3 regions of the Pedobacter sp. PACM 27299 genome follow, and region 1 is predicted to be linked to each of the others. Evidence: riboswitches for the same ligand, from Rfam matches in the RefSeq annotation. Region 1 holds a riboswitch; each other region holds the start of a gene.
The links. Region 1 has a riboswitch for cobalamin ahead of metE (5-methyltetrahydropteroyltriglutamate--homocysteine S-methyltransferase). Riboswitches for the same ligand answer to the same signal wherever they lie in the genome.

Region 2: it holds a riboswitch for cobalamin, as region 1 does, so the genes downstream of both, AQ505_RS13205 (DUF5074 domain-containing protein) here and metE (5-methyltetrahydropteroyltriglutamate--homocysteine S-methyltransferase) in region 1, are expected to answer to the same signal.
Region 3: it holds a riboswitch for cobalamin, as region 1 does, so the genes downstream of both, AQ505_RS09965 (TonB-dependent receptor plug domain-containing protein) here and metE (5-methyltetrahydropteroyltriglutamate--homocysteine S-methyltransferase) in region 1, are expected to answer to the same signal.

The regions. Positions count from the first base shown of each region.
Region 1 is NZ_CP012996.1:3,811,447-3,819,006, forward strand. Features, by position in the region: gene AQ505_RS15900 (adenylate/guanylate cyclase domain-containing protein) at 1-313, shown strand, start outside; gene AQ505_RS15905 (methylenetetrahydrofolate reductase) at 310-1,272, opposite strand; gene glyA (serine hydroxymethyltransferase) at 1,285-2,559, opposite strand; gene metE (5-methyltetrahydropteroyltriglutamate--homocysteine S-methyltransferase) at 2,651-4,957, opposite strand; cobalamin riboswitch at 5,107-5,297, opposite strand; gene AQ505_RS15920 (Lrp/AsnC family transcriptional regulator) at 5,484-5,945, shown strand; gene AQ505_RS15925 (acyl-CoA thioesterase) at 6,075-6,458, opposite strand; gene AQ505_RS15930 (hypothetical protein) at 6,586-7,560, opposite strand, start outside.
Region 2 is NZ_CP012996.1:3,126,842-3,134,401, reverse strand. Features, by position in the region: gene AQ505_RS13210 (heavy metal translocating P-type ATPase) at 1-620, opposite strand, end outside; gene AQ505_RS13205 (DUF5074 domain-containing protein) at 875-2,182, opposite strand; cobalamin riboswitch at 2,276-2,464, opposite strand; gene AQ505_RS13200 (hypothetical protein) at 2,527-2,943, opposite strand; gene AQ505_RS13195 (RNA polymerase sigma factor) at 2,940-3,464, opposite strand; gene AQ505_RS13190 (hypothetical protein) at 3,611-3,955, shown strand; gene AQ505_RS13185 (outer membrane beta-barrel family protein) at 4,073-6,508, shown strand; gene AQ505_RS13180 (family 20 glycosylhydrolase) at 6,802-7,560, opposite strand, start outside.
Region 3 is NZ_CP012996.1:2,382,840-2,390,399, forward strand. Features, by position in the region: gene AQ505_RS09950 (GumC family protein) at 114-2,429, opposite strand; gene AQ505_RS09955 (polysaccharide biosynthesis/export family protein) at 2,455-3,207, opposite strand; gene AQ505_RS09960 (polyphosphate kinase 2 family protein) at 3,566-4,483, shown strand; cobalamin riboswitch at 4,610-4,813, shown strand; gene AQ505_RS09965 (TonB-dependent receptor plug domain-containing protein) at 4,911-6,992, shown strand; gene AQ505_RS09970 (YncE family protein) at 7,005-7,560, shown strand, end outside.

The DNA.
Region 1 (7,560 bases):
TGCCGATTATTACCTTTCCAATTATGGAGTTTTACCGCATTTCAAAGCAGGTCTACACATGGGGAAAGTGACCGCTGTAGAGATTGGCGACATCAAAAGAGACATCGCTTATCACGGCGACACCTTAAATACAGCGGCAAGAATTCAAAGCGTCTGCAATGACTACCATAAAAACTTTCTAATCTCAGAATATGCTTTAGCCTCCTTAGATCCGCACCATCAACTGAAAACAGAAGCTATAGGGATGATTTTGCTCCGAGGTAAGTCCGTTGAGGTGGGGATTTTTAGTGTGGAGGGTATGGAATCAACTTAATCGTTTCTGTCTGACAAAACCGGCTCCATCCTTCTGATTCCTTTCTTCTGCAGCATTTCTGCAATTTCATTGACCATAAAGATCGATGCTTCAATCTCGTCTTTTCGGATCGCTACACTTTCAATATTGAATCCGAAAGGGACACAGCGTTCCGCACAAAATGCAGTAAGTTCAGCGGCAATATCCAGGCAGACATTCACTGATCTTTCCAGCATATTATCCGCAAGCTTAAGCTCTTCCTTTAGTGAAGCCGGAATGTGAATCCCCAGCCATTCCATAAAACACAAGGTTTTAGTAGATCCGCAGGCAGTCAGCGTAAAAATGATGGTGGGTGCAGTCTTTTGCTGCTCCAGACAAGTCCTGCAGAGGTCTTCTACCACTTTTTTCGCATAACTGACATCAAACACACATTGCGAGATAAAATAGCTCACCCCACAGCTGGCCTTGTCCAGAATCCGTTGGTCTTCGTCCTTTAATACCTCATGCCTTTCAGGAATGGTGACCGCTCCCATAACAGAAGTGTAGTTATATTTATTCCAAATCCCATAAGCCTCCGGCAAACTGATTTTAACCGGGAAATCTGGTGCGGGTACCCCCACAAAAACCGGGTAGAAATCATGCCGATGAAGGTCTTCCAGCCAATCCGACAGCTCTTCTCCAGAAAATTTCCCCGCAGGGCGATAGATAATCTTAGGAAGATCAAGCTGCTGAAGATAGCCTGCTGCAAAACTAAAAGGATCATGAGCTTTCAAAAAAGGAAATGGCCTTTCTTCACAGGTACGGGCAGATTCATCCTGGACATCGTACACAATTAAGGCATCAATATCCAAAGGGATTAATCTGGCAATCGTCTTTTCCGCGATTTCTGCAATTCGCTCCGCTGTAGTCTCTGATTTTGGAGGGGTAATTCCGTAGGTTAAAATTCCGGATGCTCCGGATTTGATTTTATTTAAGAACATTAATAACGAACGTTATGATTTATATAATGGGTTTTCTTCCATCATCCGTTCTACCTGCTCACGTACTTTCTTTAGTCCAACTTCATCTTCCGGATGGTTAATTACTTTATCAATTAGGGCTACAATCTCTTCCATATGGTTTTCTTTTAACCCACGGGTCGTGATGGCAGCAGTGCCAATTCTGATTCCTGAGGTCACAAATGGCGATTTATCATCGAAAGGCACCATGTTTTTATTCACCGTGATCCCTGCTGCGCCTAAGGCATTTTCGGCAGCTTTGCCACTAATATTTTTATTTCTCAAATCAATCAGCATCAGATGGTTGTCTGTCCCACCCGATATGATTTTATAATCCAGGTTCACAAAGGCCTGTGCCATGACCGCAGCATTCTTTTTCACCTGAATAATATAGTTCAGATAAGTATCGCTGAGCGCTTCCCCAAAGGCGATTGCTTTTGCGGCGATGATGTGCTCCAATGGCCCGCCCTGTGTACCAGGAAATACCGCCATATCCAGCAATGCCGACATCTTTTTAAGTTCACCTTTTGGTGTTTTCTGGCCAAATGGATTGTCAAAATCCTTAGCCATCATAATCAGTCCACCTCTAGGCCCTCTTAATGTCTTATGCGTGGTAGTGGTTACTACGTGGCAATGCGGCAAAGGATTGGCCAATAAACCTCTGGCAATAAGACCCGCAGGATGTGAAATATCAGCAACCACCAATGCAGCAATCTCATCGGCAACTGCCCTTATAAATTGATAATCCCAATCTCTGGAATAGGCCGAAGCTCCACAGATGATTACTTTTGGCTTTTCTCTCAAGGCTACTTCCTTCAATTGCTGATAATCGATCAAGCCCGTTTCGCGGTCTACACCATAAAAAAACGGCTGATAGATCTTTCCTGAAAAGTTTACCGGAGAACCATGCGTCAGGTGTCCACCATGGGAAAGGTCAAAACCAAGGATCTTATCTCCAGGCTGCAGCAAGGCCAGAAAAACCGCAGCATTTGCCTGCGCTCCTGAATGTGGCTGAACGTTTACCCATTCGGCACCAAACAATTCTTTTGCTCTGGCAATGGCTATCTTTTCAATCTCATCTACCACTTCACAACCACCATAATAACGCTTTCCAGGCAAGCCCTCCGCGTATTTATTGGTCAGTGCAGAGCCTGCAGCTTCCATCACCTGTATGCTGACAAAGTTTTCGGAAGCGATCAATTCAATTCCATTTTCCTGACGTTCCTGTTCTTCAGAGATCAGCTTAAAAATCAGTTCATCTCTTTCTATTGTTGCTTTCATTAAAATAATATAACCCGGTTTAACTATCGGATGGAGTAGGTAAAAATACTACGGGCTTTAACGCCCGTAGTGCTATGAATTAAAGTACACTTTCTACACTGATCTGTACCCTCGCCTGTTTAGCGGCGGCTACCATATTGATCAATGCAGCTTTAGTTTCCGGCCATTTACGTGTTTTAAGTCCGCAATCCGGGTTTACCCAAAGGTTGCGCGCTGGCAGCAAATCTGCTGCTTTTGCCAACAGGGAAGCCATTTCTTCTGTACTTGGTACTCGTGGAGAATGGATATCATATACCCCTGGGCCAATCTCATTTGGATATTCAAAGTTGGCAAAGGCTGCTAATAGCTCCATTTGTGAACGCGAAGTCTCAATGGTGATCACATCAGCATCCATAGCTGCAATGTGTTCAATGATGTTATTGAACTCGCTATAGCACATGTGCGTATGGATCTGCGTTTGATCCTGTACACCGCTTGCAGTGATGCGGAAAGCTTTCACTGCCCAGTCCAGGTAATGCGGGTGTCTGGCTTTTCTTAATGGCAATCCTTCACGAATCGCTGCTTCATCAATCTGAACAATTCCGATACCTGCTTTTTCAAGCGCGACCACTTCATCACGGATGGCAAAAGCAATCTGGTTGGTCGTCACATCTCTAGGCTGATCGTCACGCACGAATGACCATTGCAAAATGGTGACCGGGCCAGTCAGCATCCCTTTCATTGGTTTATCGGTTTGCGCAGCAGCAAATTCGCTCCAGCGTACCGTCATGTTTCCTGGGCGGCTTACATCACCATAAATTACAGGCGGCTTAACGCAGCGACTGCCATAACTCTGTACCCAGCCATTTTTAGTAAACAGGAAGCCATCCAGCTGCTCGCCGAAATATTCCACCATGTCATTACGCTCAAATTCGCCATGTACCAACACATCCAGGCCAATTTCTTCCTGCCAGCGGATGGTCTCTACAGTGGCTTGTTCAATCGCGGTTTCATACTGTTCAAGTGTTAAATCACCCTTTTTAAACCTTGCACGCAATTGTCTAATGTCGTCAGTCTGCGGAAAGGAACCAATGGTAGTTGTAGGGAAGAAAGGCAATTGGAAGCGATCATTGTGCAATTTCTGGCGTACAGGGAAAGCACTTATACGTGTGGCATCAGCTTCAGTGATCCCAGCAACGCGGTCTTTAACAGCTTGTTTGTGCACTTTTTGCGAAGATCTTCTGCTTTCAATCGCTGCCTGATTAGTGCTCAATAAGTCCTCATCTCCTGCGGCAATCTGTTTCAATTCTGCGACTTCAGTCAATTTCTGTTTGGCAAAAGCCATCCAGTTCTTGATTTCAGGATCGATAGCAGTTTCCAGATCCAGGTCAATTGGACTGTGCAGCAATGAGCAGGAAGCTGAAATAATGACCCTATCCTCCCCCAATTTCTCCACCGCTTTATAGATCAGGGCCAATGATTTATTATAATCATTTTTCCATACGTTACGGCCATCTACCACACCCAGGGAAAGTTGAAGTCCATCAGGAATCAAGGCCAGTACTTCCTCCAGCTGTTCCGGAGCACGTACCAGATCAATGTGCAACGCAGCAACAGGAAGGCTTACTGCCAGCTGTGTATTGTCTAACAAGGCATCAAAATACGTAGCTACTACGATTTTAATACCGCTCACACGGTTTGAAATCGCGCGATAAGCATAATCAAATGCTTCTTTCTCTTTTTTCGAAAGGTCAAGTACCAGGCAAGGCTCATCCAGCTGAATCCATTTCGCACCCTGCTGCCTCAGGCGATTGATGATGTCGACATATACCGGCACTAATTTTTTAATCAGGTCGATGCGCTCAAATCCCTGTTCTTTTTCTTTACCCTGCAAAAGGTAACTTACCGGACCTAAAAGTACAGGTTTAGCTTTTTCGCCAAGCTGCTGTTTTGCCGTATGGTATTCGCTAAAAATATGCTCATTAAAAATTCTGAACTCCTGATTGGCGGTAAATTCAGGTACGATATAATGGTAATTGGTGTCCAGCCATTTGGTCATTTCCATGGCGGTGATGTCCAATCCATCTTTTTGATAACCACGAGCCATCGCAAAATAAAGGTCAATTTCTTGGTTTGATTTCACTTGCGAAAGTACCGGCGAATAGCGCTGAGGGATTACGCCCAACAATAAGCTGGTATCCAATACCTGATCATAAAAGCTAAAATCATTGCAAGGGATCAGGTCAATTCCAGCATCCAATTGGGTCTGCCAATTTTCTTCCTTGATCTTGCGGGCCACCGCATTCAGTTCATCCTTACCTATTTTACCTGCCCAATATTGTTCAGAGGCTTTTTTTAGTTGTCTTTGGTTACCAATTCGCGGGTAGCCGAGGTTTTGTGTTAACATTTCTTAAAAAGATTTAATTAGAAAAACTTTTAAATTGCTTTTGCCAGACTTCAAAATGCTTCACAAAAAAAGGGCATACTGTGTCCTCCAAACCGGCTGATGGCCAGTCTTAAAAAATCATCAGATCATTTACTTTAATTCGCGAAAGCATTGTCTTTCCAGAATGGGTAGGTCTCCTGACTTATAACATTTCAGCCGCCCTTCCCATCTCTTTAGAAGACAGTGGACCTATTTTGGCAGAAACTTTTTGGTTACTTACAGTTGCGCGACAGTCCGTGATTTTAACACGGTTCCCTTTTAATTCCGATTTTCATCGAAAACCTTTTCCGGTAGATAAAGTATAGAAAAGAACTATTGTTTAGCATTCAGGCCCGCAGCGGGACTAAATGCTAAACAAATGTACATACGAAGATTATATATCTTTATAACTCCCATTAAATAAGCATAATCAGCTTTTTTGTAGAAACTTTAAAGCATAATATCCTTTTTAGTTACTATTTTTACTGTCCTAAAGGGAAAATATGCTATGGAAGAATTGGATGAAACAGATTTACTGCTACTAAAGATATTAGGCGACAACTCAAATTACACGGTAAAAGAGCTCGCCGCTAAGGTAAACCTCTCCACCTCACCAGTTTTTGAGCGCATAAAAAGGCTGGAAAGTACAGGGTTTATTAAAAAATATATTGCAGTATTGGATGCGGAGAAATTCAACCAGGGCTTTATTGTTTTCTGCAACATCAAACTCAAACAGCACGATAGAAAGATAGGTCACCGCTTTGTAGAAGACATTCTAAAGATTGATGAAGTGGTAGAGTGTTATAATATCTCTGGGGATTATGACTTTATATTAAAAGTCTATGCAAGAGATATGAAGCATTACCAGGATTTTGTTTTTAACAAATTGGGATCTGTTAAAAGTATAGGAAGTACGCACAGTACCTTCGCCATGGCAGAGATCAAGAACTCTTATAATATTAATTTTTAAACTTACAGCCCGGTATAAAAACCGGGCTGTAAGTTCTATGACAACTGGCCGTCAATCAACAAAACCGACTTAATCGACTGTTATTTAGTTAAATAACACCAACCTAACGTTTACCTGGTTCAGTATTCTTTAACGGATTGGAACTGGTTGCTGATCCTCTCCAATGGCGACTAAAGTAAAAGCGCCGCTCACTACTTTTTCCCTGAACTCTTCGCTCATTTTTTCCAAATAAACCTCCACCTGAATCGTAATACTGGTATTCCCGATTCGTTGAACCCGTCCAACCAATTCTACCAGCGTACCGGCAGGAATGGGTTTGCTGAAATCGATCTGACCACTGCTCACCAATACAAAGTTTTTCCGGCTAAATCGCGTCGCCGTCATGAAGGCAGTTTCAGTCATCATCATTAATATACGTCCGCCAAACATCGTATTGTGGTGGTTGGTCGTATCAGGAAACACAACTTTAAAAACATGTGTTTCCGATTTATTGATCTTTTCCGCTATCGTCATTTTAATTTCTGTTATTATTGATCTGCACCCTGCCATTTTCCATCCGCCACTTATCCCTATCATTACTGAATCAGACCAGTCCAGGTATTCCAATGTATAGGCTCCAGTATGGTTCAATATTAATGACTTACTTATAAAAATTTAAATCTCTCGTTTCTTCATAGTTGCAGGTCAGCAAATCTAAAGCACCGACAGCACCCATTGTAGGAACATATACTTTTACAAAATCGATGCCTGGTAAATGAACTTTTTTACCGTTCGCATCCACAGCCCAGCTGATGTCGATTGATGAATCCTTAATCCCGCCATAACCCCAGTCGAAAGTAGCTACGTTAAAGCTGGTGCCTGCGCCATCACTTACATCTTTAACCGGCACATACACTTTCGTTCCTTTCAAAGTATACGAATCCCCAAGCCACTGCGGGTAATAATTCCATCGTCTAAACTTTGTAGTCTTCGTAATGGCACCTGATCCGTTTTTATTGTCGGTATACTTAAGATAGCTCGTATCAAACTCCCATGCAGCCTTTCCCGCTACAGCAGGTTTAACCGGATCTGGTTTGTAATAAGTCATTTCATAATTTTTGACGGTAGTAGATTTATGGTATTCACTACCAGCGATCTCATACCATTCATTCTCATCGGCAATACCATTTTTATTCGCATCATAGGCCACAAATATGCCCGCAGGAGAAAATTTAATATTGTTATTAGTCTTACTCATCTGCACTATAAAATCACGTGCAGCATAAGCATTGATCACCGTGTGATCAAATTTAGTCACTACATAACCTCCAAAAGTTCCTAGAGTAATCGCATCTCCATTATCAAGATTCAATTGCATTTCTGATAAAACTGCTGATTTGTCCGTAAATTCCAGACCATCATTACTAAATCCTGGAGCAGGGAAAAAATCTACCAGTAATAATGCCTTTGAATTGTACGTTTTATTCGTTTCTGAAACCTTAACTTTCGTAGCAGCCTGCTTCGTCACTTTACCTGATGTTACCGTAAAATTTACCGCATAATTATTCGCCGTTGGTGCAATAAACTGTAAAGTCTTGGTATCGCAGATCACAGAATCCTTAACTACCCCGTCCTT
Region 2 (7,560 bases), 680 kb from region 1:
GGGTTATTAGGCACCATTTCAGTCATGGCGATGATGAAAATGGGAACGGTGAATATCGCAGCTATCTTAAATTTACGTAATAAGTCTTCGTAAGTATGGTCTTCTGCTTCAACATCCAATCCAGTTGGCACCAGGTCCATCCCGCATATTGGGCATGCCCCAGGTTGATCCCGAATGATTTCCGGATGCATTGGACAGGTAAATTGCGAGGCCTTTTGTACGATTGGCTGTTTTAAAAGATCCATTCCACAGACCGGACAACTGCCAGGTTGGTCATAAGTCTTCTCTCCTTCACAATGCATCGGGCAATAATATACGCCACCTGCCTGATTAACTTTATGCGCCAAGGATACATGAGCTGCCTGATGTTCATGCTCCTGATGTACATGTTCCTTACGAGCAGGCCAATGATGCACTGCCATTTCAATCTTATAATTTCCTGTAGCCGATAATGCATCCTGCAACTTTTCAGTTGGAATATGCGTATCCATCGTTATGACTGCTGCTGCGGGCTCCAGAGTTACTGTTGCTGATACCCCATCAATTCCATTTAAGGCGTTTTCAACTTTCGTTCGACAACCATCGCAGGTCATTCCAGTGATTTGGTAAGTATGCTTCATCATTATAGGATCATAAGATTAATATTAGAAGATCAACAAAATGCTTGTTAATATGTTTTTCAGCACTAAAACAGAAGCAGTTTAGATTTCATGAAGAGACAAACCTAGCCCAAACACGTCATTTAAATTTATATAATTCGGCTCTTTTTTTATATAATCAGTATTTCCTAATGCTGATCTCTTCCTGTAATTATTTATAAAAAAAAAGCCCCAGCGTATAAGCTAGGGCTATTCTATTTAATTATTATCTATAGCTATTGTGGGAAAACAATATCGGTAATCTGATACCCTGCTTTCTTCACTTCTTTCCTAAGCTTTCCGGTTTTATCAAAAATGAAAAGATTACTGAATGGTTCACCTCCAGAGAATATCTCCGGGCTATCAGCGACATAAAGTTCTCCATTTTTAGGGTTGACTTTCCAGCTCGTGGCAAATATGATCCCAGCATTTGCATGATCTACAAATTCCTCTGCTGTTTTAGTACGCGTATTAAATCTGCAGATTACACCTCTGGAGGTTTCCTGCCAGTACAAATATTCGTCTTTTCCACCTGAGGTCAGGATGCCATTTGCAGGAACTTTGAAATTAGCGGACAGTTCCACGGAGTCTACTCCTTTATTGCTTTTGTCTAGCTTGACGAATTTGGCTTTGTTAGCCGTACTTCCCTGAACGCCTACCCAATAGCTGTTATCGCCACTTCTGACTACTCCAGCCACATTTTCTTTATAGCTATTCAATACCACAACTTTGCCGCCTTCTACTTTTATCAGCTGTTTACCGGCTCCAGTAACAATGGTCTGATTCACTGTATTGATGGGTACCAGCGATACTTCCTTGCTTCCTTCCAGAATCGTTGAGCTAATACTTTTATTGGTGAGATCAACTGTGTACAGACCTGATTTCCTACGATTGGTTACATTTACATAACCTGTTTTTCCGTCTGTTGTGGCAAAATAAGTCACTTCGCTCGCAGCAGATTTATTAACTACATAGTTTAACTTCATAGTTTGTGCATCTACAACGCTCAGGAAATTTGGTCCTGAAGAAGAGGTGATGTAGTATTGATTATTGAAGTAATATAAGCTGTTTGCTTCCGGGGATAAAGCAGCACCAGGGTTAGCCTTTGAAAAAATGTTCAGCTGAATGGTTCCATCTTCATCGATGTGTGATAAACTAGAATTCCCAAAGCCAGTTTCATCGGTATAACTTAACAGTAAAACTCCATCGCCGTAAGGACCAAGCACTTTTACACGATAATTAAGGGAAGTTTTACCTTTATCATTCTCTACCGTAAACTCGATATTGTAAATTCCTGGTTCAGCTTTTTTAAAGGTATAAGTTGCGGTACTCGCGACATCCTTTCCATTCTCTACCCATTGATATCGGCTGGTTTTACCTATGATTTGAGGTGCAAGGATCAACTCCTTCCCTGCCTTAACGGTCATCAGACTGTCGCTCTCCGCCTGATAGGTTAATCTGGCGATTTCTGTTTCTTCTTTTTTGCAGGATACGGCAAGTATTCCCAGGCAAAACATTGCTACTATGGTTTGTTTTATATTCATCTTCTGCTTTAAACCACAGCAAACGGAATAAAAAGAACATGGGTACCCTAAAAATAGAGTATCCTCATTCCAGCTTCAATCCCCGAAAGCTATGAATCATAAATGCTAAAGGCAGGTCTTCTGACTTGCTCCCCTAAGTATGGTCTTCCCATTACGTGAATAACAGTGACTTTAAATCGTACCTCGGTTAAGGAGCTTACAGCTGCGGGACAGTTCTGGATTTACACCAGATTCCCTTTTAATTCCGGGTGTATTCCGGAAACCAAAAGCGCCGCAAAGATATAAATCTAACTGAATAATCTAGCAGCTGAATCTTTATGCGGCCAAAACAGCGTCCAAAACAACTACTCCATGCGTTCTTTGACTAATTTCTGGTCTAAATATAGAATGCTTAAAAACACCAGCGTGCCCATTACAATTGCCCACTTAAATTTCAGTAGCACTGCAATGAATTGATCGGCAGCATTTCCATTAATAATTTGCAGTAAAGTGTAAAACAAAGCAAAGCTGAGGCTGAGCGCCACAAAAGTAGCCAGGTAAAACTTAGCGTCTTTTTTACGATTCAGTTGTGCCTGTAAGCGTTTTTTGACGCTTACAGCGAAACCAAAAGGTAAGCCCTCTTTCGGTTCCTCTTTCAATTGCTCAAACAGAAAACGATATTTTTCCAGATTTTTATTTTCTTCATCGCCGGATAATTCCACAGGAAAATGGAGATTTTCTTCTAGTAAGCGTTGTATCTCCTCCTCATTCAGTTCTTTCATAATGGTTCGTTTTTAAAATCTTTCTCTATTTTTTCTTTCAGCAGTTTTCTTGCCCGGAACAAATTGCTTTTTACGGTTCCTTCAGGCGTACCGGTAATCTGTTCAATCTCCTTACAGCTGAATTCATTCAGATGATATAAAGTGATAGCAGTTCGGTATGGTAAAGGCATTTGAGCAATCAGCTGGTTGATGTACTCCGAGATATTCTTTTTACTGAAGACCAGTTCCGGAGTTTCTTCTGTAAAATGGTACTGGTCAATATGATCAGGATATTCCGATTCGAACCCTTTTTTATACTTCTTAATATAGTTGACGGCGGTTAAATAGGCGATACGAGCAATCCAGGTAGATAGTTTAGATTCAAATTTAAAATGCGGCAGACTTTTATATACCTTAATAAAAACTTCCTGACAAATATCTTCTTTGTCCTGTAGGCCATATACAAGGCGATTAATCACAAAGAATACCAGTTTTTTATGCGCTTTGACCAGTTGCTCAAAAGCATGGAAATCTTCCTTCATTATCCTGGATACAATTTCCTTATCGTCGAGCATATGACAGTAGTCAGCCGTTTGTAGTATACGGTTGCAAAAATTAATAAAAAATACTTGCAACCACATCATCTCTTTTATTGACTACTGTATCAAATCACTATCAAAACATTATCATGAAACAGCTACTTCCATTTATAATCGTCATTCTGTTTTTTATCATTATTGCAGTTCTAATCATTGCCGTGCTGAATTACAGGCTAAAAAAGAGAATCCTTGAAGCAGGGCCGATCAATGAATCTACTGTCAAAATCTTATCAGCACTGGGCAATTATAGTACAGCAGCTTTAAAATGGGGATTGATTCTGTTTTTTACTGGGTTTGGCCTTATTGTTCTGGAATATTTACCTTTTAGTGCGGTAGATTCTCCATTGCCTTATGGGGTGCTCAGCATCTTTATTGCGATTGGCTTTTTGACCTATTATTTAATCATACAGGCAAAAAACAGAAAGCAGCCTTAAGGCCTAGCCCAACCATTCAAATTTTTTCAACTACCTCCTGAATTGTGTATCAGCACGATAAGGGATTGGCATGCCCTAATTTTCACCTTTAGAAACCATACAAATCTACCTACCACCATGAAAACCAAACTCCAGCCAGTCTTTACAATTCTCCTCATCGGCATACTTTTAATGGTGCATAAAACTGCAGTTGCTCAAAACAGCCCCAATACTTACCCGCTTTCTGGCAAAATAGTAGATTCGATTAGTCGGCAGCCACTGTCGTTGATCACCATCAGGTTGAAGAATGATAAAAATGAACAACTAAAGGCATTGGTTACAAAAGATAGCGGGACATTTACCTTTCCAGCATTACAAGAAAAGTCTTACTGGATCAGCATTACCGCAATTGGTTATCAGCAAAAAATCCTTCATATCGCCGTTTTAAACAAGGGAAGTCAACTGGGTACCATCTTGTTGCAACCGCAGGTCAATTCTTTAAAAGATGTGGCTATTATTTCGGAGAGGCCGATCATACAGCATCAGCCAGACCGCATTATTTATGATTTGCAGGCTGATCCGGAAAGCAAAGGCAGCAGCGTCCTTGGCATGATCCATAAAATCCCTTTCCTCTCCTTAGATGGCAGCGACCGGGTCTTATTGAAGGGAAACTCGAGCTATCAGGTACTGATCAATGGCAAACCTTCCAGTATCGTAAATGGCAACCTCAGCGCCATACTCAGTAGTATGCCTGCCGCTACCATTCAAAAAATCGAAGTGATCACTACTCCTCCTTCAAAATATGATGCAGAAGGTCTTGCAGGCATCATCAACATCATCACCAATAAAAAACTAAGTGATGGCTACAAAGGCAGTTTGAATTTGAATGGCAGCGGACCAGTTGGCGGGCCAGGCGCCGGTGGCTCATTTACGGCTAAATTGGGGCGATTTGGAATCTCCGCCTTTGCAGGAGCAGGTATTTCTCACAGTCCAGCAACCAGTTTCCAAAACAACAGAACAAGTTCAGATCAAAGTTTATCCAGTCTTCAGCAACATGGATTCAGTACCTCAGATCAGCGTAACGGCTATTTTGGAACGGAGCTCAGCTATGAAATTGATTCTCTGCAATTAATTTCAGGTCAATTTAACAGCAATGGCAACCGTACAAAAGGAAATCAATACACCACTGCTTTTTTAGCAAGGGAAAACATGGCCGTACAGCGCTATAATTTTGCAAATCAGCATATTGATCATTCCTATGGGACGGATGCCGCAATTAATTATCAGTTAGGTTTCAAATCCACCAAAAACCAATTCCTTACCCTTTCTTACAGATATATCGACAATCCAGGAGATCAGTATACGAAAGTTGACTTTTCGAATCAGCTGAACCACAACACGGCCGACTACCAGCAAAATGGACAGCAGCAATTTAAAGAGCAGACCGCTCAACTAGATTTTACAAGCCGGATGAAAAGAATCAATATTGAAACGGGTTTAAAAGCCATTTTTAGAAAAAGCGGAAGTGATTTTGAATACGATTCATTAGCCGAACGATCAGGGCAGTTTGAACCAGTTCCCTCCCTTTCGGATCAGTATCAGCATACACAAAACGTTTTTAGTGTATACAATGCCTATCAACTGGCCTTAGACCAATGGAATTTTAGCCTGGGCCTTCGATTGGAGCATACCATAATGCGGGCCAGCTTCCTATCTTCAGGAGCCATTGCAAATCAGAGCTACAACCAGCTACTCCCTGCTATAGCCATTGGTAAAAACTTTAAGAATGGCAGCAGCCTCAATTTCGGATGGTCTCAAAGGATCAGGCGACCAGGAATAAACAGGCTTAATCCTTACACCGACAGATCAAATCCAAATATAGAATCCACAGGCAATCCGAATCTTCGACCGGTATTGATGAATAGTTTACAGACTGGTTTTAGCAGCAACAAAAAATTATCAGTAAATCTTGCGCTGGACTATTCGTTCATGAACAACCTGGACCTTAAAATCAGCAGTTATGATCCCGAAAATCAGGTCACCAGTACGACTTTCGCCAATGTGGGTAAAGCTAAAAGTTTGGGTATGAATTTCAACTTTGCATACCCTATTACCAAGTGGTATCATTTGGGTATAAACGGTCAGGTGATGTACCTGTGGTTATCAGGACCAAGTGATGGGGTTATCGTGAATAACGATCGCTACACCTATTTCCTATCCTTATCTAATGCGTTGAATATGATCAGTGGATGGCGCGTAAATGCAAACTTAAATATCATCAGCCGCAATCCCAATGGTTTACAAGGCAGTTCAAATGGGCTAATCAGTACTGAGATCGGACTAAACAAGGAAATCCTTAAAGACAAACTGGGTTTTGCGATAGGTCTCAAGAATCCATTTACAAAATACCGTAATTCCAGTAATGAATGGTTTGGCTATAATTTCCAGCAATTCAGCAGTAGTCAGGAGTATTTCCGCAGCTTCCGGATCAGTCTGAATTATAATTTTGGTGGTCTAAAGAACGGATTGAAAAAGAGTAAAAACGAAATCAGAAATGATGATTTGTCGAACTAATATCACTGCTGGGATGCCTCCGCAGTGATCCTATTGGATTGTCGCAGCGCTACTTAGGAGTTTCATTTTCCAAATTCTGGTGTCCATAAACGCCATCTGAAGCTTAGCTGCCTGCTTTCCAATACTTAGCTGCATACTTTAAGGCAGTCAATCGCCTGATCTGAAAATACAGGCGGATGTTGCTTATCCTTTAATCAGAGATCAAACTCAAATCCAAATTTCCTTAAATAATAAAGCGCCCAAGTCATAATGACCCGGACGCTCCCCCAATATTATAATCCTGGTACGTTTCTTTATTTTGAAACCAGCCCTTTATTTAAATAAGCTTTACTAATCTCTTCATCAGAAAGCATTTTATTAAACACTTTCAAATCATCTACCGCACCCAAGAAACCATTTTTCGCACTGCCCAAAGTCTGCAATGGAAACACCAAAGTTTCTACTTTTAACATTTTTGCTTTGGTATCCGGGAATAAGATTTCCTTACCCATCATCTTCTCCTGAAGTTTTCCATTGATGAACAATGAAGTTCCTTTATGGTCACCAGTGATCACTACCTGTGTCCATTCATTTGATGGCAATTGGTAATTAAATTCATAATCCATTCCTTCTCTGGAGAAACCCAGTTTTTGAGATTTAGTAGAGGATTTAACTACCCCATTCGCTGAGCTAAATAAGATCCGCTCTCCTACCGACTTTTGATCCGGTTTTAACCACATAGAAACGGTATAACCATAGCCAATTTCTTTAAGCGGCAATTGCAGGAAGCTATTCTCGCCTGATAAAACCAGGGCATTACCGTTGATCCCTTTGGCAAAGTTTACCTTATTTTTTGCCGCCGCTCCACGTTTATAGCTGGATTGATCTTTAAGTTTTGAATCCTCAAAAGTATAATTCAGCACCAATGAGTCCTTCCCTAAAACATAACCAGCTACATTAACGCCAGGTCCTTCTTTAACTCCTTTTCCTTTAACCAGGAAATCTTTAAAAGGAATGCTGTCTGTTCCGGCCCACATCTTTTGAGATAAAACTTGTAATGCCGGGAAAACGCG
Region 3 (7,560 bases), 1.4 Mb from region 1:
AGAATGTTTAATTGTGAAGGCAATAATTAGTATGGATATAAAAAGGGCAGAGCTTCGCTACATCACTTACATGATTGTGGTGTGGAAACACTTAGATTAGGGGTAATTATGTATTAGTTTTTTGAGACCTGATAACCTAAACCGTAACCATATCCAAATCCTCCATATCCATAGGTATTGCTGTTCTCAATTTTTGCATCATTAAATACGACCATAGGATTGGTCAGTTTTTTATAATACAGGATATCTTTTAATATGTTCAATTGTAATTTATCAGTATAATTGTAACGGATCAGATAAATGCTAAGGTCGGTGTAGGCAGATAAGCTAAAAGCATCAGCAACCTGTCCAACAGGCGCCGTATCAATGATGACATAGTCGAACCGGCTTTTCAATTCTTCTACCAATTTTCCGATTTTTGGATGCATCATCAGCTCCGCAGGATTGGTGGTAATAGGACCACAATCCACGACAATTAAATCATGGTATTTTCTTGAATTCATGAGCAAATCATCGATACTCACATCGGGATTTAATAGGTAATCGGTGATGCCAATTTTTGAATTTAAATGAAGCTTCTGCAGCAACTGAGGCTCGCGCATATCAAACTCCAATAATACCACCCGTTTATTTACGGAAGCTAAAGTGAGGCCTAGATTGATAGAGAAGAATGTTTTGCCTTCGGATTTCATACAGGAAGTAATCAGCATGACCTGATCAGGCATCCCATTGTTCATGAAGTTAAGGTTACTTCTAATGTACCTGAATAATTCAGTAATGGTAGACCTGCTACTGTGGTCTATCATAGCTGCTTCATTTTTGCTGACATGGTTTAATACGCCTAAAACAGGTACGCCAGTCAGCAGTTGGATGTCTTTTACGTCTCGTACTTTATTATTGAATAATGACCTGCCGTAGATAAAGGCAGCAGGAATAAGCAGGCCGGCAAAGCTGGCACACAGGTAAATCAATTCCTTTTTTGGAGTTACTGGTACACTATTATACGCTGGTTTATCGATGATTTGAGAAGTTGGGACTGTGGCGGATAAGGAAAGCGTAGTTTCTTCTCTTTTTTGTAATAAATACCTATATAATCCTGATTTTACGCTTTGCTCTCTGGTTCTTTCCAATAGCCCACGCTCTACTGCAGGTACCGCACGAACTTTAGAGTTAAATCTTGAGCTCATGGCCTGCTGATTGTTTCTTTCAATTTGTAAGCCTCTCTTGATGTTCTGCAGGTTTTCTTGAATGTTCGATTTTAAACTCACTAATTGTGCAGTCAGGTTCTGTACTAAAGGATTGCTTTCCTCAGAACTCCTCAGCATTTTTGCCCTTTCCTGCTGGGTCGCATTATACTTCGCTGTTAAGTCATTTAAAGTCGCATTATTGATGTTTAATGCGCTAGGGACAACATTTAGGTTGTTGTTTTGAAGGTATTTTTCCAGGGAGGACAGGACGTTAAGCTGGGTGTTTGTAGAAGATAGCATTTGTCCGTATTCTCCGGATTTATTTACATTGACAACTGCATCAGCATTGACATCGGTCACCATGTTTTCCTGTTTGTAATTTTCTACATCATGCTCTACACCAGTTAAATCCAGACTGAGTGCATTCAGCCTTTTGTCAATAAATTTGATGGTATTCAGGGCAATCAGGTTTTTCCTAATTACATCTTCTTCGTTGTATTTTCTGATGAGTACCGTTAGAATATCAAGGCCCCGTTGGGGGATATTGTCCGTTAAACTGATGACAATTGTGTTGGCATCTTTTACAACGGGCAGTACAATCAGGCCTGTTAAGCTGTAGGATTCTGCCATGCGATGCAGGTTTTTAAATTTCAAAACCACTGGATCGGTATAGTTTTTAAAGGCAGGGCCTTTGCTGACGATAATTTTATAGCCTGATTGCTGTACCACACTGTTGTAAGGCAATGTATACTTGTTGTTATTGTCGGTAAGGACATACTCCTGATCACTATAAGGACTTATTGTCGGTTTTTTAAGGTACCCACTTGCATTTACGCCAAGAACACTCACTTTTATCGGTACATTTTTTCCGTATAGCTCTTTGTCTTTTAAGGTGCCTTTAATGAAATAAGCAGTTTCTAAGGATAGTGATTTCAGCGTTTTATAAATCAGATCCCTGGAGCGTAAAACTTCCATTTCATTGTCTGCTTTGCGATCGCTGCGGAACATATTCAGGTCGCTAAATGCACTTTCTTTAACCTGTCCTTCGCCTTTTTGATCATCCTGAACCATTAAAGTACTGCTTACTTTATACCTTGGACTGAGTGTTTGCAGGTAGAGAAAACTAGCCCCCAGACCTATTAAAAATGCCAGGATAAAAGCGTACCAGTATTTTAAGTACTGCTGTATGTTTTCCCTTAAATTCTCCAGCGCAGAAGGGCTTTGATAAACGTTTGAGTTCATGTTTTTATAATTAAAATAGAACAGATTATCTGAGTATAACGGTTAGTAGTACAGCTGCTGCTGAAACGCAGGTAGATATGATCGGAAGTAAGGTGTTGTTTGAATTGACCTGTCTTTCTTTTGATTTGTCGGGCTCGACATAAACGATGTCATTCTGTTTTAAATGGAAATATGGGGAGTTGTAGCTGTCCTTATCATTCAGGTTTAGCCTGGTCATGTTGCGCACGCCGTCTTCTTCCCGAATAACAAGTACGTTTTCCCGTTTGCCAAAAACGGTCATGTCACCGGCCATCCCCAAGGCTTCTAATAAATTAATTTGCTCACCGGGAACGTTTAATGAAGCCGGATGATTTACCTCTCCAATCACTGTAATTTTGAAATTGACAAGTTGGAGATCCACATAAGGATCCTTGATCTGTTTCCTTAATACCTGGGTAATTAAAGCCTGTGCTTCTTCTAAACTTAAGCCTTCGACTTTTACTTCGCCAATCAGTGGTAGATTGATGTTTCCAGCATTGTTAATCCTGAACCCCCCTTTACTGTTTATAGGGGTATTGCTATTGTTGGCATTTGCACTTGCAAATAATACATTGTACTCTGTATTTAAGCTGGTTAGAGAGATACTCAGCTGGTCGTTCTTTTGCAGCTTTAACTGTGCTGCACTTTGAATAATATCATTGGAGCCCTTAGGAAGGTTGCTGAAATAGACTAGATTTCTTTGTGGAGCACAACTGAAAAAAATCAGTGAAATGAACAAAGTAAACGTTAAATTTTTCATTTTGATGGAGGTTAAATGAATTAACTACTTGATATCCCCGGAATTCTTAGAATAAAGTTAGATAAATAAAAAACCATAAAAAGAGTAGTTGTTCAAGTTGTGTTTTAAATTGTGAACCTGCACACATTTAATTTACGAAACTGCGCAAATGGGAGGATGAATTATACAAATTAGTGATAAATGCTAGCGATATTTTTACAGTTACTTTGCAGCTCTTGAACCGTTAAAGTCGATAGTTGTCGGGCATTCCAAAAAAAGAAGGAGCACAGGGCGTAAAATGAAAATTATTGAGCTTTAATTCGAATGTATATCTCTGTTTTAAATTTAAACACCATTTAATTTAAACATTAAGGATCCGATGAACGTTCTATCCTGTAAAGACAAATACTTGCCAATGAAAAAGGAGATCGAAAAGTCCCGGGTTATGCCCGGTAAGAAATTTTCACTAAAAGATTACGATACTGCTTATACAGGTGACCGGGAAAAGGAAGCCGGAAAGGAGGAATTGGATCTGACGAAAGAAGAGCTGAGTAAATTGCAGGAAACCCTGTATGCTGCAGATTCTCATTCTATTCTTATTTTGTTCCAGGCGATGGATGCCGCAGGGAAAGATAGTGCGATTGCTCATGTGATGTCTGGATTAAATCCTCAGGGCTGTCAGGTGTATAGTTTTAAGACGCCAACTTCTGAAGAATATGACCATGATTTTCTATGGCGTCACTATAAAGCACTACCTGAAAGAGGGCGTATTGGCATTCACAATAGGTCGCATTATGAAAACGTATTGGTTTGTAAAGTCCATCCTGAATATGTACTCAAAGAGAAGATCCCTGGGTATGATACGGTAAAGAAAATAGATGATAAGTTTTGGAAAAGGCGATATGAGAGCATTCGCAACTTCGAAAAGCACATCACTGATAATGGAACTGTGGTGATCAAGTTTTTCCTTTATGTCTCCAAAGATGAGCAAAAAGAAAGGTTCTTAGAGCGGATAGACAATCCGGTTAAAAACTGGAAGTTCTCTTCGGCTGACATTACAGAGCGGGAAAAATGGGACGATTATATGTCGGCATACGAACAGGCTATTGAAGAAACATCTACTGAAAAAGCACCCTGGTACATAATTCCTGCTGATAAAAAGTGGTATGCGAGGTTATTGATCAGCCAGATTTTAGAACAGCATCTGAAAGATATGGACTTGAAATTTCCTGTACTTGATGAGGATGAAATGGCGAAACTAGAAGAAATACAAAGGTGCTTACTACTCGGCGGCTAAAATCTTTCGCCCCGAAGAGGGGCGAAATTTTCTAAGCCTCCTGCTAGCAAGCTCCTTTTTCAGGCGTCTGCAGCCCATCAGCTATTATAACAAGGGCTAAAGTTTGTTCTTCGCTGGATTATTGAGTACATTTGCCACGCTTTTGGTTCCTGGTGATTTTTACCTGGATTAAAAGGGAATACGGTGTAAATCCGTAACTGTCCCGCAGCTGTAAGCTCTATAACGGTATTCAAATCGAAGCCACTTTTTTTTACTCTATGTAGGGTTTGAATTGGGAAGGCAGGATCACCGGGAGTAAGTCAGAAGACCTGCCATAAGTATAATATTTCATAGCTTTCGGGGATTGAAGCTTGGAGTGAGTGCTTGTTTACTGTATTTCATTTCCTTGATCTAACTGTTTGCTGTGGGTAAATGACTCACAACAAAAATGAGAAGAAACAAATTTGCCGGTTTGGGCATCAAAGCTTGTTTTTTTACTATTCTAGCCTTTACAGGGCTCGGAGGAGTTATGCCTTTAAATTTGCAGGCACAGACTCAGCCAGTTAAACCAGAAAGTCGTCGGGATAGCTCAGGCCAACAGGATTCCCTGGAAAAAGTCAATGCTTTGAAAGAAGTGCAGATTAAGACCATAAAACTTAGCAGGCGACAAACGTCTTCTACTCCTTTACAAATTCTTTCTGGTGCAGAGCTGGAAAAGCTAAATAGCCTTTCCGTAGCCGATGCAGTGCGTTATTTCTCTGGGGTACAGCTTAAAGACTACGGTGGAATTGGCGGATTAAAGACCATCAATGTTCGTAGTATGGGGAGTAACCATACTGCAGTGTTTTACGATGGTGTACAATTGGGAAATGCGCAAAATGGACAGGTAGACCTGGGTAAGTTTTCATTAGATAACATTGAAGAGATAGAATTGTATAACGGACAGAAGAGCAGCATTCTTCAGTCTGCTAAAAGCTTTGCTTCGGCAAGCTCTTTATACCTGAAAGCCAGGCAGCCAAATTTCGAAGCCGGCAGGAGTAATCGTCTTAAAGCTGCTTTCAGAACAGGCTCATTTGGTTTGGTAAATCCTTCTATATTGTGGCAGAGTAAATTGAGCGAGCATACTTATAGCACAGTTAGTGCAGAATTGAAAAAAGCAAACGGTCGTTACAAATACCGCATTACGAACGGTGTTTATGATACTACAGCAGTTCGTACGGATGGGGATGTAGAAGCGATGCGACTGGAACTTGGTTTAAATGGCATCTTGTCCGACAGTAGTAAATGGAATGTTAAGCTATATGGTTACAAAGACAATCAGGGTTTACCTGGCGCCATTGTAGCCAACGTTTTTCACTTTGCACAGCGCATGTGGAACCGCAATTTCTTTGCGCAATCTGCTTATGAAAAGAACATCGGGAAATACAGCCTGGTCGCTTCAGCCAAATATTCAAATGATTACATGCGTTTCCTGAATCCGGATATTGTAAAAACCACAGGTTTTCTAGACAATACCTACCATCAGCAGGAACTCTATCTCTCTTTAGCGAATAAGCTGAATATTAATAAATTCTGGGATGTGGTCTGGTCTGCTGATTACCAGTTGAATGATATGAATGCCAATCTGGACCTCTTTGCTTATCCCACAAGATATACTTTGCTGAATGCCGTAGCTACCCAATTTCATTTCGACAGGCTGGATATTCAGGCAAATCTATTGAGTACCCTGCTGAAGGATAAAGTAGAATCTGGTCCTGCAGCAGGAAGTAAAAATGAATTGACCCCTACAGTAATGGTATCCTGGCAACCTTTTAATCAAAAGGAATTCAGAATCCGATCTTTTTACAAGAGCATTTTCCGGATGCCTACCTTTAACGATCTTTATTATACTTTTTACCAGTTTACGGTACTGCGTCCGGAATATACCAAACAATATGACCTCGGTTTTACTTATATCAAAGGTTATGAGCATCGCGCGCTTAAACAATTTTCTATCCAGGCTGATGCTTACTTTAATCAGGTGAAAGATAAGATTGTGGCCGTTCCGGGAACCTCACAGGCCATGTGGAGTATGAGAAACTTAGGAAAAGTAGAAATAAAAGGAATGGATGTCAATGTTCAGTCCGCCTGGGAATTGGCTGATGCCCTTAATTTAAGTCTGGGGCTTACCTATACTTATCAGCAGGCGATTGATGCTGATCCAATATCTACGACTTATAAAGATCAGATCCCTTACACCCCTAAACATAGCGGCACCTTTTTAGCAGGGGCTTCCTACAAGAAATTTGCCCTGAATTATAGCTACCTCTATACAGGTGAACGTTACGACCAGAGCGCCAATATTCCTAAAAATTACGTACAGCCCTTTTATACCCATGATCTGGCCCTGCATTACCATACGCAAATCCAAAAACGGAAATTAAGGCTGACAGGGGAGGTTAATAACCTCCTAAATCAGGCTTATGCAGTCATCACAAATTATCCGATGCCAGGCCGCTCTTACCGATTCAGTTTAACCTATGAATATTAAAATATGAATAGCATGAAAATCCATAGAAATTCTGCTTTGATCCTATTGATCTTGCTGAGCCTATATATAAGTGCCTGCCGCAAGGATGCACAGGTCATTCCTGAAGAGCAGGATCGTGTATTGCCAGCTGATCCTTCGCGCCAGCTGCAAGGCTTTTACCTGGTAAATGAAGGAAATATGGGCATGAATAAAGCCTCCCTGGATTATATGGATTTTTCTACCGGAATCTACAGAAGGAACATTTACAATCAGCAGAATCCCGCACAAATCAATGGCCTCGGAGATGTAGGTAATGACATTGCGATCTATGGATCTAAGTTATATGTAGTAGTCAATGCTTCTAATAAAGTAGAAGTGATGGATGCTAAAACAGGCAAACGCATTAAACAAATTAACGTGACGAATGCACGCTACATCACTTTTAGTGCTGGGAAAGCTTATGTAAGTGCTTACCTCGGAAAAATAGGCGTTCCTAACGCGCCAAATGGAGTGGTCATACAAATCGATACCACCTCGCTTACAGAAGAAAAACGTGTTGAAGTAGGCAGGCAACCTGAAGAAATGGCGG